2 regions of the Pseudoalteromonas sp. MEBiC 03607 genome follow, and region 1 is predicted to be linked to the other one. Evidence: predicted binding sites of a transcription regulator. Region 1 holds the regulator's gene; the other holds the start of a gene.

What was found. Region 1 encodes sigma-54, which starts transcription at its own class of promoters, with help from an activator protein. Its sites were predicted from a motif close to GTTGGCACGNNNNTNGNNT; they were not measured.
Region 2: a site for sigma-54 is predicted at 3,441-3,459, ahead of E5N72_RS02775 (YggN family protein). Genes of this name have one in related genera too.

What each region holds. Positions count from the first base shown of each region.
Region 1 covers NZ_SRRY01000001.1:1,007,711-1,014,267, forward strand. The annotation lists gene mgtE (magnesium transporter) at 1-704, opposite strand, end outside; gene E5N72_RS04585 (HPr family phosphocarrier protein) at 916-1,188, opposite strand; gene rapZ (RNase adapter RapZ) at 1,200-2,045, opposite strand; gene ptsN (PTS IIA-like nitrogen regulatory protein PtsN) at 2,046-2,498, opposite strand; gene hpf (ribosome hibernation promoting factor) at 2,502-2,789, opposite strand; gene E5N72_RS04605 (RNA polymerase factor sigma-54) at 2,816-4,312, opposite strand; gene lptB (LPS export ABC transporter ATP-binding protein) at 4,430-5,155, opposite strand; gene lptA (lipopolysaccharide transport periplasmic protein LptA) at 5,152-5,673, opposite strand; gene lptC (LPS export ABC transporter periplasmic protein LptC) at 5,663-6,217, opposite strand; gene kdsC (3-deoxy-manno-octulosonate-8-phosphatase KdsC) at 6,214-6,557, opposite strand, start outside.
Region 2 covers NZ_SRRY01000001.1:616,919-623,475, forward strand. The annotation lists gene E5N72_RS02760 (YegS/Rv2252/BmrU family lipid kinase) at 1-14, shown strand, start outside; gene E5N72_RS02765 (EamA family transporter) at 69-998, opposite strand; gene E5N72_RS02770 (PLP-dependent aminotransferase family protein) at 1,100-2,542, shown strand; gene E5N72_RS02775 (YggN family protein) at 2,605-3,405, opposite strand; gene E5N72_RS02780 (hypothetical protein) at 3,798-3,986, shown strand; gene E5N72_RS02785 (glutathione peroxidase) at 4,043-4,525, opposite strand; gene E5N72_RS02790 (AzlD domain-containing protein) at 4,712-5,011, opposite strand; gene E5N72_RS02795 (AzlC family ABC transporter permease) at 5,008-5,715, opposite strand; gene E5N72_RS02800 (cytochrome b/b6 domain-containing protein) at 5,868-6,518, shown strand.

The DNA of each region.
Region 1 (6,557 bases):
GCTGAAATCCAGTTATGACGCTCGAACAATTGCGCTACATCACTTTCATCCATTGAGATTAGGATTGACTCACACTCTTCATCCATTAAATCACGAACAATTTTATCCGATGAGTTGGTCAGTAATGTGGTTAACGAAAGCGCGCCTAAAAAGCAGTTATGTTTATCAACAACGTATAAGTCATCCGTACCTTCTGGTAGTTCACCACGCAAGCGTAAATAGCGCAGGACTACATCTAAGGTAACATCTGGACGAATGGTGACCGTATCGCTGTTCATCAGGGCACCGGCTGAACGCTCTTGGTACGACAGTGCCTGAGTTGCCCTTTCTCTATCTTGCGAGTCCATTGCACTGACTACGTCTTGATAAACGGTGTCAGGAAGGCTACGAAGAACTTCACCTAAGTCATCGTCGTCCATGTCTTCGGTTGCAGCAGCAATGTGCTCAGGCTCCATCTGAGCAATAATACCTAAACGTACGTCTTCAGAGAGTTCTTCTAAAACATCACCACGCACATCTGGGTCTACCAACTGCCATAGCATGCGACGAATTTTATGGGGAGATGACTCTAATAATAAAGCGGTATCACACGGAGCTGTTTTAGCGAGCATGCCTCGCACCTGAACAAATTGTCCACTATTGAGTGACTTGGTCACTTGTTTAAGTTGTTGTAGTGGGTAGTCTTGTTCAAAGGCTTCTGGCATTGGCGTCCTTACAACTGAAAATAGATTAATACAGATTCTGCAAATACAGCATAGTTGCTAAGTGGTGTATTTGCAGGATATCTTCACACTGCGATAAAATTATTAAGTGCTTTGTATTTTTAAGGTGTGAACGATATAAAAGTAGGATATTTAAAGAGAATTATAAATACCTGAACTAAGTTTAACTTAAACGGTTAAGCCTTAGCAAACGCTATTCTTGTTCATGAAAGCGTTGTGCAATTAATTCTCCAATTGCGTTCAGTGCAGCCTCTGCATCTGGGCCTTCACATACCACACGCACTTCTTTACCTTGGCTACTTTCAAGTAACATTAAGGCTAAAACACTATCACCTTCAGCTTCTTTATCGTCTTGATAAAGCATAATTTTAGCATCAAATTGCAAAGCAAGTTGTGCTAAAACAGTGGCTGCTCGTGCGTGCAAGCCAAGCTTATTTTGAATTAAAAACGTGTCTTCTGCGTGCATCTGGCATCCAATTAAATATCTTGCTCGCGATGGCGGATTTTTACGTTCGCATGCGTTTTTGAAAAGCTATCACCAATGGTCTGCGCTAAATATACCGAGCGATGTTGCCCGCCAGTACAGCCAATTGCGATAGTAAGATAGCTTCGATTGTTACGCTCAAGGTGAGGTAACCATGTTTGCACAAATGTTTGAATTTGCCATGTAAATTTTTGCACTATGCTATGACTTGCAAGGTAATCTTTTACTGGTTGATCTAAGCCTGTGAGTGGCTTTAGGTCTGGCTCCCAGTGTGGATTTGGTAAAAAACGTGCATCAAATACGTAATCGGCTTCTTTAGGAATACCATGTTTAAAGCCAAACGACATAAAGGTGATAATCAGCTTTTTATCTTTTTTACCTAAGATCTTTTCACGAATTGATTCAGCTAACTGATGAACACTCAGGTCGGTGGTATCAATCATAAAATCAGCGCGCGTGATCAGTACATCCAGTAATACTCTTTCTTGCTTAATTGCTAAATCGAGTGGCAGCGAGTCAATCGATAGAGGATGTAAGCGTCGCGTTTCAGAAAAGCGTTTGATCAGAGTTTGGTCATCACTGTCTAAATAGAACAGTGTTGGGTTTGCGAAACCTGGCAGGTATTCAAGAATATCATTAAACTCTTGCTGCTCTTTCGGTAAGTTACGCACATCTATGCTGACTGCTATTTTGTCATAGTTGTCTGAAACGCTACGAACAAGCGAAGGTAATAAGTTGACTGGGATATTATCAACACAGTAGTAACCCAAGTCTTCAAGTACACGTAAAGCGACCGATTTACCTGAGCCTGAGCGACCGCTGATGATAATTAATTCCATTTATGCCTCTGCTGATATGACCTGAAACAGTTCGTGGTCTGTTTTGGCGCTACGTAACTGTTTACAAAACTCTTTATCTTTTAGTCTATCAGCAATTGTCGATAAGGTCTTTAGGTGAAGTTGGCTGTCTCCATCTGGTACGATGAGTGCAACGAAAATATCCACAGGTCGGTTATCAATTGCGTCAAAATTGATTGGGGATTCACTCACTATGACAAATGCCTGTGGTTGCTCTGCACCACTCATGCGGCCATGTGGAATAGCAATGCCACGACCAATACCTGTGCTGCCTAATTTTTCTCTATTGAGTAAGGCATCAAGGACGTCTTGTTGAGATAAATGAGGAAGCTGCTGGTGAGCCAGCTCGCTGATATATTCAAGGATTCTTTTTTTGCTATTAAAAAGGACCGCAGCTTTGCTGCAGTCCTGGTTAGTAAGTGAACTAAGTTTCATAATTTAGTGTCGAGCTAATTTCTCTTTGTGTTTAATGACTTGACGATCTAGTTTATCGATTAGCGAGTCAATGGCTGCATACATATCTTGGTGTGCAGTTGAGGCAAAGAGCTCGCCTCCATTTACATGTAAAGTTGCTTCTGCTTTTTGGCTTAATTTTTCTACATCTAGAATGACATGTACATTATTAATGTGGTCAAAATGCCTTTCTAGTTTTGCAAACTTGCTGTTTACATAGTCTCTTAATGAATCAGTGATTTCTACATGACGACCAGTTAAATTTAGTTGCATAAGCATTTTCCTTCTATGTAAAACGTCTAAATCAAACTCTTACGCTGATTAGACGGAGGTATCGCTAGAGACTCTCGATATTTTGCAATTGTGCGTCTAGCTACTTTAATTCCTTGCTCAGCCAATATATCTGCAATTTTACTATCACTCAATGGTTTAGCTGAGTTTTCTGCAGCGATAAGCTTTTTGATCAAAGCGCGAATTGCTGTTGATGAACACTCACCACCGTTTTCTGTGCTGACATGGCTTGAGAAGAAATATTTCAACTCAAAAATCCCGCGAGGGGTGTGCATGTATTTTTGTGTTGTAACACGTGAAATTGTCGATTCATGCATTTCGACCATTTCTGCGACATCGTTCAGCACCATTGGTTTCATGGCTTCTGGGCCATGTTCAAAAAATGCTTGTTGTTGCTGTACGATACAGTTGGTTACTTTTAAAAGTGTATCGTTACGGCTCTCTAAGCTTTTAATAAACCATTTAGCTTCTTGTAAATGAGAGCGAATAAACTGGCTATCGCTGCTCGATTTTACTGAGCGTGACATAGCTGCATATTGGCTATTCACTCTAATTTTTGGCATACAATCTGGGTTTAGTTCAACGACCCAACGACCTTTAACTTTTTTAACCGATACATCGGGTATAACGTACTCAGACTCTTCGCGAACTATGCTGTCTGCTGGCTTAGGGTTTAAGCTGTGGATCAGCGTCATTACTTCTTTTAGTTCGCTTTCTTTAAGCTTAGTCTTTTTCATCAAAGTGCGATAGTCGCGACTTGCTAATAATTCAATATGCTCAGATAAAACCATTTTAGTTTCAGCTAAATACGGCGTACTGGCATCGAATTGGCGAAGCTGGATACATAAGCACTCTTGTAAGCTACGGGCACCAATCCCTACTGGATCAAACAACTGTATTCTCTTTAAGACCGCTTCGACTTCATCTAGTTCGATTTCTTCTTCATCATTATTTTGATTAAAACTTTCGACTATGTCTTCGCAGCTAACAGTTAAAATACCTGAGTCATCAATTGCCTCTACGATGGCGACAGCGATCGCTTCATCGGTTGGGCTAAATGGTGTGAGTTGTAATTGCCACATAAGGTATTCATGGAGGGTTTCAGTCGATGCACCTTGATAAATTGACTCATCTTCAGGCATTGGACCTGATGATGTTGATGGGGCAGCACTCATGTACTCATCCCATGTCACATCCATGGCTAAATCGTCACTAACGGTGTCTTTGTTAAGGGCATCGCTGCTTTCTTGTTCGTACTCACTCGGCGCTTCTTCGGCCGATGCACTTAGCTGAGTATCATCAGATTCAGCTTTTTGCTCGTTCTTACCAATGTTTTCATCGTTGTAATCTGCTTCTTCCACTTCAAGCAGAGGGTTACTATCAAGTGCTTCTTGAATTTCTTGCTGGAGATCCAATGTACTAAGCTGCAGCAAGCGAATTGCTTGTTGCAGTTGTGGAGTCATTGTAAGTTGCTGGCCCATGCGCAGCTGTAATGATTGCCTCATGTATCCCTAACAATCCTTTTATGTGTTATCGACACCTGTGCAGTCACAGGTAAATTTATATCGATTTATTGTCATTGTTATTTAGTTTAGCAGATGCGCTAGATGGTGGCTTATTGGTTATAGCCTGAATTGCTCACCTAGATACACATCGCGTACGGTTTGGTCAGCTAAAACATGCTCAGGTGTTCCTGATGCAATTAGCTCCCCATGAGAAACAATGTAGGCTTTTTCACAAACATCAAGGGTTTCTCTAACATTATGGTCAGTGATTAATACACCAATACCACGATTTTTTAAGTGTTCAATAATTTTCTTTATATCTAACACTGAAATAGGATCAACACCAGCAAAAGGCTCATCTAACAAGATAAATTTAGGGTTTGCGGCTAATGCCCGAGCAATTTCTACGCGACGACGCTCGCCCCCAGATAAGGCCATACCTTGACTATCACGAATGTGCTGAATACTAAATTCATCAAGTAAGTTGTTGAGTGTTTCTTCTCGGCCTTGTTTATTTAAATCTTTACGCGTTTCTAAAATAGCCATTAGGTTTTGATAAACCGTTAACTTTCTAAAAATAGATGACTCTTGTGGTAGGTAACCAATCCCTAAACGTGCTCGGCTATGCATTGGCAAAAGTGTAATATCATTATCATCAATGCTGATCTTGCCTTTATCGCTGGGTACTAAGCCAACAATCATATAGAAAGTGGTGGTTTTGCCTGCGCCATTTGGGCCAAGCAAACCAACGATACTGCCCGCTTCAACCTCAAGACCCACATTTTTGACAACTTGGCGGCCTTTATAGCTTTTTGCTAAAAGCTCTGCTTTTAATGTGCTCATGGTTGGCCTTTATCGTCTTGTTTGTTGTCAACAGGCACTAAGATTGTGTGTACACGGTCTGTTGAGTTTTCGTCTTTTTCTGCGCTAATTAGTTGTTGTGCCATATCATAAGTAATGCTTTTCGCTGTTACTTTTTGGCCTGCTTGAGTCACTTCGGCTTCGCCATTTAAAGTTAAGAAGCGCTTGGCTACGTCGTAGCGAACTTCTTCTGCACTGGCGCTCATTACCGTGCCATCTGCTTGCTTTTCTTCAAAATAAGCAGGCTTACCTGTGGCGATAATTAACTCAACAGTACCTTCTGTGTCACCACCATGGGCTTCAAGGCGTTCGGCTGTGATCCGGCGGTTACCATGTATAATTTCGACATTGCCTTCAAATATACCAACGCCATCTTTTAGCTTACCAGTTTGGCGATCTGAGCTTATGCTAATTTGTGCGCCTGTCTGTTCGGCAGCTACGCCTGAAAAGGCAATCAATAAGCTTGGGATCAGGAGTAATTTCTTCAGTTTATTGGTCATAGTATATGGTTCGTGTATGGTTAGTTAACTCTACAATCTCGGTTTTTAAATTAGCTTTTAGGCCTTTACCGGTAATTTTTAAATTTGGTCCTGTTAGCGTCACAGGTTGCTTCGAAAACATGGTCATTTGTTCTATATCAACGTTAATGTTTTCAGCTTTAATATCTTCGATCATGCCATTATGGGTTAAGTTTTTAGCAACAACATCGCCTTCAAAAATAAGCTGATCGTTTTCATATAAGGTGGCTTCTTTAGCTTTTACTTGCCAAATTTGCTGGTCGCCATAAAGTGTAAAAATAGGTTGCTCAAAAAAGGTAAACCCAAGTTGCTGATAAAGCTCCATTTTCGCAGCGGCCACTTTATGGCTAATCTTGCCTTGCTCATCATAAGCGGTTTGCTTTAGTGCAACGGCCGTATAATCGGGAGTTGCAATAATCTCGTCTTCACTATTTATTGTGTTTGTTGTTTGGTTAAAGTACGGATACCACAACCACACCATGCAACAAACAAAAACAATACTCAGTAAAATACGGGCTATATTCATGCGCTGGTTCCATCGCTAGTTAACGGCTTACCGTTTTCTAACATCAGTAAATCTGTTAATTCACGTACAGCGCCAAAGCCACCCGGTAGCATGGTCGTATAGTGAGCCAGTTTTTTTATCAATGGGTGCGCATCATTGACTGCTACCGCAAAGCCTACTTTTTCCATTACAGGCAAATCAGGGCCATCGTCACCAATGTACGCTATTTGCTCATCTTCTAGGCCAAGTTTATCTTTTAACTCTTGGTATGCAATCAGCTTTGTTTCTTGGCCTTGATAAATATGCTGTACGGTTAGGCTAGTCATTCGCTGCTGAACTATTTGTGAATGGCGCCCGGTAA
Region 2 (6,557 bases), 390 kb from region 1:
TTCATGTGCCATAAAAAAGCGCCGGCATATTTTGCCAGCGCTTGGTGTTAGAGGTGACCTTGCCACATCTAACTGGGGACGGAGCTTTTTTGCTGTAGGTTACGTGCAGCAAAAAATGCTTTAATTTGTCGAGTTGGAGTTAGCACGATAGCATTACCGAATAACACTAGGCTAAAGCCCATAAAGGTATTCGCTTGCCATTCGAATCCTTCAAATAAGGTACTTAATACCACTGCAACCAGTGGGAATAATACGATTACGTAGCTTGCGCGCTCAGGGCCAATATTTTTAAGTAGTGCGAAGTAACAAGCAAATGCGATTACGGTACCAAACACAGCTAAATAGAAAAGCGATACCCAATAACTGGTTGGGGCATTCAATGTAAGCTCAACATCGCTTACTAAAACATACGCTGCTAGGCCTAAAGCGCTGTATAACATACCCCAGGCATTGCCCTGAAGTACGCCAATGTTTCGCTGAGAGTTTCGAACACTGACCATATTCCCCAATGAAGCCACAAAGGTCCCAGATAGCGCAAGTAGTAACCCGACCAACGCACCATTACTCAAGTCGAATTGCTGAATTTGTGGCCAAAACAAGCTTGCAATACCCATTACGCCGAGCAGAGCACCAAAGTAAATTCGTTTCGCAATTGGCTTTGCGAAAAACAAGCGGGTGTTAATAATGTTCATCAATAACAACATCGAAAAGGCAATTGAAGCCATTGCTGAGGTAAGGTAGTTCTGCGCCCAATACAGTACTAAATAATTTAAACCAAAGTTAAATAAAGCTAATAATGCAAAAAAGCCGTGATCACGCAGTGAATATTGCATAGGAAGTTTTTTTACGAGCACAAAGGCCCACATTAAAATAGCTGCAATGGCAAAGCGATAAAATAAAGAGACCTCAACAGCGACATCACCCAGTTGAAACTCAATAGCAAGCCAAGTCGATCCCCAGATCAGTACTGTAGCAAGGTAGAGAGCAGCGCTTTTCATAGTTAGTACCTAAAAATTGAAAGTATGTTCATTTTAAATCGCTTCTGTATACTTAACATATACAGAAAACTAGAAATGCAACCTATACAGTTTGGTGGGCTATGTCACAAGTAATCAGTCGTAGTAACAGTGAGTTCTTATATCAACAAGTTATTCAGTTAGTTAGAGATCTTTGTTTGCAAGGCTCGTTATTACCAGGTGAAAAATTACCATCACTCAGAAAAATGGCTGACAAGCTTAATATTAGTATTCCGACGGTAAAACAAGCTTATCAATTACTTGAAGGACAGGGGCTAATTGAAGCCAGAGAAAAGTCAGGTTACTTTTTAAAGTCTTCACAATTAAATCAGTCGCGGCCAAAGCGAGTCAGGCTGAGTCGAGAACCTACCACAGTCAACAAACAAGGCTTAATAGAACAAGTATATAGCGCTATCCACAAAGCTAATGTGGTGCCATTTGGTATTGCCAATCCTGTGGCCGCTGCACCGACAGATAAAGCATTGGCAAGAACCATGCGTCGGGTAATGACACTCGCTGGGGCATCGGCAATTAATTACGGTCCGATGGATGGCTTTGCACCACTTAAAAAACAACTCATTCATCGTTATTTAGACTTCGGCATTGGGGTTGATAGCGATGAATTAGTGATCACCAATGGCGCTCAAGAGGCGTTGGCGATAGCCCTTAAGTGTGTCGCTAAACCCGGAGATGTTATTGCTATCGAGTCGCCTTGCTATTTTGGCATTATCGAATTAATCGAAAGCTTAGGCTTAAAGGCACTGGAAATACCGCTGTGTCCTGATGAAGGAATATGGCTAGATGACTTGGCTCAAGCACTCGATGAACATGATATAAAAGCGTGTGTATTTTCTACCTCATTAAATAACCCGGTTGGCAGCTTTATGCCTGATGCCAAGCGTGAACAATTGGTGGCACTTTTAGAGCAGCGCGATGTCGTGCTTATTGAAGATGATGTTTATGGCGACCTACATTTTACAGCTAAGCGAGCGACTCCTGCACAAGCTTATTCAAAAAAGGGTTTAGTGATCACCTGCGCGTCATTTTCAAAAACAGCTGCGCCCAGTTACCGTATTGGTTGGATCATTGCCGGTAAGTTTGCTGAACAAGCAAGGCGCTATAAAAGGGCGCTTAGTTGCTCTGCGCCACTTATTAATCAGTGGACCTTGTATGAATTTATAGCCACTGGCGAGTACGATCGTAATATTCGTTTACTAAGACAGCGCTTAAGTACCAACAAAGAGCGTATGATTTGGTGTTTGCAGCAGCACATGCCAAGTTGTGCACGCATAAGTAACCCGCAAGGGGGTTGTGTTATTTGGGTTGATCTTGGTAGCCAATATGATGCGGTAAAATTATTTCATTTGGCACTTGAGGCGGGGATCAGTATTACTCCAGGGCTGATATTTTCAGCGGGTAAAAAGTACCGTAGTTGTTTTCGCTTAAGTTATGGCTTGCCTTGGTCTGAAAATTTAGAGCAGGCGATTAAAACGTTATCGCAACTTACTGTGCTGGCCAAAAAATAAAAAAGCGCAGAGCAAGCTCTGCGCGAAAGGACCAAGTGTTTTGGTTCAGGGATGTTAATTCATTACTCTGCGTTTTGTTTGAAGATAAAAAGTTGATACTCTTTTAGTTCTGGTACTAGCGCCACTAACTCTTGCTCTTTATGAGCGATATCAGCAAAGCTGCCGCATAATGCATCTGCACGCTCTTCAAGTTGAGCTGCCTCTGTTTCAACGCGCGCTTCTATTTGTGCGCCCATGTTTTCCATACGTTGTTCAAACTCATTCATGTCGCCACCCGAACCTAAAAGTTCAGAGCCTAGCGCGACCAAAATACTGCCCATTGATTGCATCATGGCTGATTCAACTGCTGATTCGATTTGCTCATCGAATTGGTCTTCAAAGTTTTGACCAAATTTTTCAAAATTTTGCTGACCCATTGTGAACGCACCTTGTTGATAGAAGGCGTTTTGCACTTCTACGCTGATATCGTCCATTAATTCTGAAATGTCGTTTAGGCCGTCAATGTTGAAGGCTTTTGACACTTCTTCAATTGCTACGCCTGCTATTTTTACGCCATCAAGTGCGATATTTGCTACTTCAGGAAGTTGGCTGCGTAAGCTGTCTGAGTAATCTGCAATTGCTTGCTGTTGTGAAGCATCAAGCGATACGCTTTGACCATCGATATACAAAGTGTGCTGATCGATGATTTTCATAGAGCGATTATCGGCTGTGTATACTTCTAACTCGCTTGGTGTGATGCGTACATCATTTTTAAATTCAACATCACATTGCTCACCGCTGAATGAAATATTTGTATCATTATCGTTATGAGCCATTGCGCTGGTAGCGATAAATAAAGAACTTACTAACAATAACTTTTTCATTTTTTTCTTTCCTGTTTGAAATGACATTTAGACATAATCAAACTTAATGCCAAATTTATATTTTTATTTTATTTCATAGGGTTATCATTTTATTAAGTGTAGTTAGAAGTTATGAGAATTAAATTTTTAACTAAAATTTGGTCAAATTAACTAAAAAATAAACATGCATAAATGGGTTTTATCGAAACGATAAAAAACTCTCACTTTTCAGAATCCGAATTTAGCGCTATTTATTCACAATATTGACATATCACCCATTTAGCATGGCGATATGGCTTTATTTTGGTGGTTTTTTACATACTAATTAATCACTGAGCTTTTTAAACTTTGCCAATTCACAGAGCAAACTTTAAATTTGTGAAATTGGTCTCAAACACTTTATGGAGTGGGTTGTGGGTAAGACATTTAGTTATGATGCGCTAGATGACGATTTTGTTGAAGACGAGTACGAAATGGTTGGGCGTAATCAACATGACAAAAAAAAGCAACGCGTTAAGAAGAGGCTAGAAGATTATCTTGAGCAAAAACGCTTACGCAGAAACTTAGGCGAAGACGACTTTGACGAGTACATGAACGACTAAGCATAAATTTAAATAAAGAGGCATTTTGCCTCTTTATTGCTTATTGGCATGTGATTTTATTTATTTAATGCGGCAATAATCGCAGCTTCGATCTGCTCTGGTTTTGTTAAAGGAGCAAATCGTTTAATAGCTTTGCCATCTTTACCAATTAAAAACTTGGTGAAGTTCCATTTTATTTTGCGGGTAATAAACCCAGGTAACTCTGATTTTAGGTATCTAAAAACAGGGTGTGCATGTTCGCCATTAACATCGACCTTGCTCATCATCAAAAAGCTAACGCCATAGTTAATTAGGCAGCCTTCTTTTATTTCTTTAGCATCTCCCGGTTCTTGCTTACCAAACTGATTACATGGAAAGCCGATAATGACGAGACCTTGATCATGGTATTTTTCGTGGAGTGCTTGCAAGCCTTCATACTGAGGGGTAAAGCCACATTTACTCGCCGTATTTACAATTAGGACGACTTTATTTTCAAAGTCATTAAAATCAATAGTTTGACCTTGAAGGCTGGTGGCACTCAGTTGATAAAATTCACTCATAGGTATCACTTATTATTATTGTTGAATTAATTCTAACCCGCTTTAGATAGGTATAAAAGTATAAATTTTAATCACACTTTATACCTTATAGCCAACTGTGAGCAGTGTTAGAGTTGATGTCAGTTTTTTAAACTCAAAGTATGTTGCTCTTAAAGGCCAAAAGTACAAATTTAGCGACAAAAAAGACTAACTTAAAATGATAAATAGCCCCATGCCTGCAAGCGTGGTGTAATAAATGTTATGTGTTTTATATGCGACAATGATGGCTAATACAGCCGCACTTAAATAAGGGTTTTGCCAATCTAAGTTAATCTCTCCCTCATTTATAAAGACGATGGGTACCCAAATTGCGGTAAGTACCGCTGGGGCGCTAAAACTTAAAAATTGCTGCATTTTCGGGCCGACTTTAAACGGTAATGCGCGGTGCAAAAATAAGTAACGTGTGAAAAAGGTAATACACGCCATCAATAAAATGGTGGTCATCATAGTGTATGCTCCTCTTTTGCTTGCCAGCGACTAATTAAATAACCTACTGTCATGGCTATTAGCGCTGCAGTCACTAACCATAGCTGAAAGCCTTGGCTTTTTAAAAGCGTAGCGACAACGCCAGCGGTGAGCACAGTAGCCAACGTAGCAAGGTTCTTTACACCAGGAATAACTAAGGCAATAAATGTGGCAGCAATGGCAAAATCAAGCCCAAGGTCTGTTAAGTCAGGCAGTAAGCTACCCGCGACTATGCCAAGCAAAGTCCATATATTCCACGCAATGTAAAAACTAAACCCTGCACTGAGCGCGTAAATAAGGCGCACTTTTGTTCGGTAGGCTTTGCGATGGTGCGAAAACGCAAATAATTCATCCGTGAGTACAAAGCTAACAGGAAGGCGCCAACGAAAAGGTTGATCAATGACTTTGTGGCGAATAGCTAAACCATATAGAAAGTGCCGCGAGCTAATAATGAGTGTGGTAAACAATATAGTAAGCAAAGGGGTATTGCCGGCCATTAACTCAATTGCGACTAGCTGCGCAGAGCCTGCAAATACCAACAATGACATCGCTTGTGTTTCTAAAGCACTAAAGCCATTTTGGACGGCTAACGAGCCACATAAAATGCCCCAAGGTAACACTGCAAGGCACAAGGGGAGCATGTCGAAAAACCCTTTTAGTAATGCTCTTATTGTTGATTTATGCATTTTATCGCTCATGTTTGTTGTTGTGGCTCAGATCAAAACAGCTGAAATAGAGGTGTGTCAAAATAACTGAAGTTTGCAATAATGTATAGCCGAACCCGTTGCTGAAATTTCATATCTGCAAGTTATAAGCGTCTTTTAAAGGGAAAGTTACAATGTCTAAAGTTAAAGTATGGGATGGCTTTATAAGAAGCTTCCATTGGTTATTAGTTGCGGCCATCGCAACACTCTATTTTAGTGCTGAAGAGGGTATGTTAGAGCTGCATTTTGCAGCAGGCTACTTCACCTTGGCGCTGATTATTACACGTCTTGTTTGGGGGCTTATTGGTAGCAAAACAGCAAAGCTCTCTGCACTTATTCACTCACCTGTTGCTGCAATTAAATCATTTACAAGCAATGAGCATAAGGCAGGTCATGGTGCGGCGGGCAGTTATATGGTGATTGCATTTTTTGTTTTAATACTTGTGCAGTTAACCTCGGGACTTATGACCAGCGACGATATCTTAACAGACGGCCCGCTAGTCGCACATGTATCATCAGATACCGTAGAATTTGCGGGTTGGTTGCATCATTTGAACTTTGATATTTTGTTGTATGCCATTGTGTTGCATGTATTGGCAATTGTGATTTACCGCATTAAGGGAAAGAATTTAGTCAAACCTATGCTAACGGGCAGTAGCGACCAGGTTTCAGTCACTGAGCCTGTCACTAAATCACCTATGCTCGCTTTTATTATTTTTGCTGTGTGCTTAGTGGTGCTATTTACAACTTGGGGTGCAGAGCCGCTCAGTTATTTGCTTGGGTAGACTTCTCAAGATAATAAAAAGGCGCTTATCAGCGCCTTT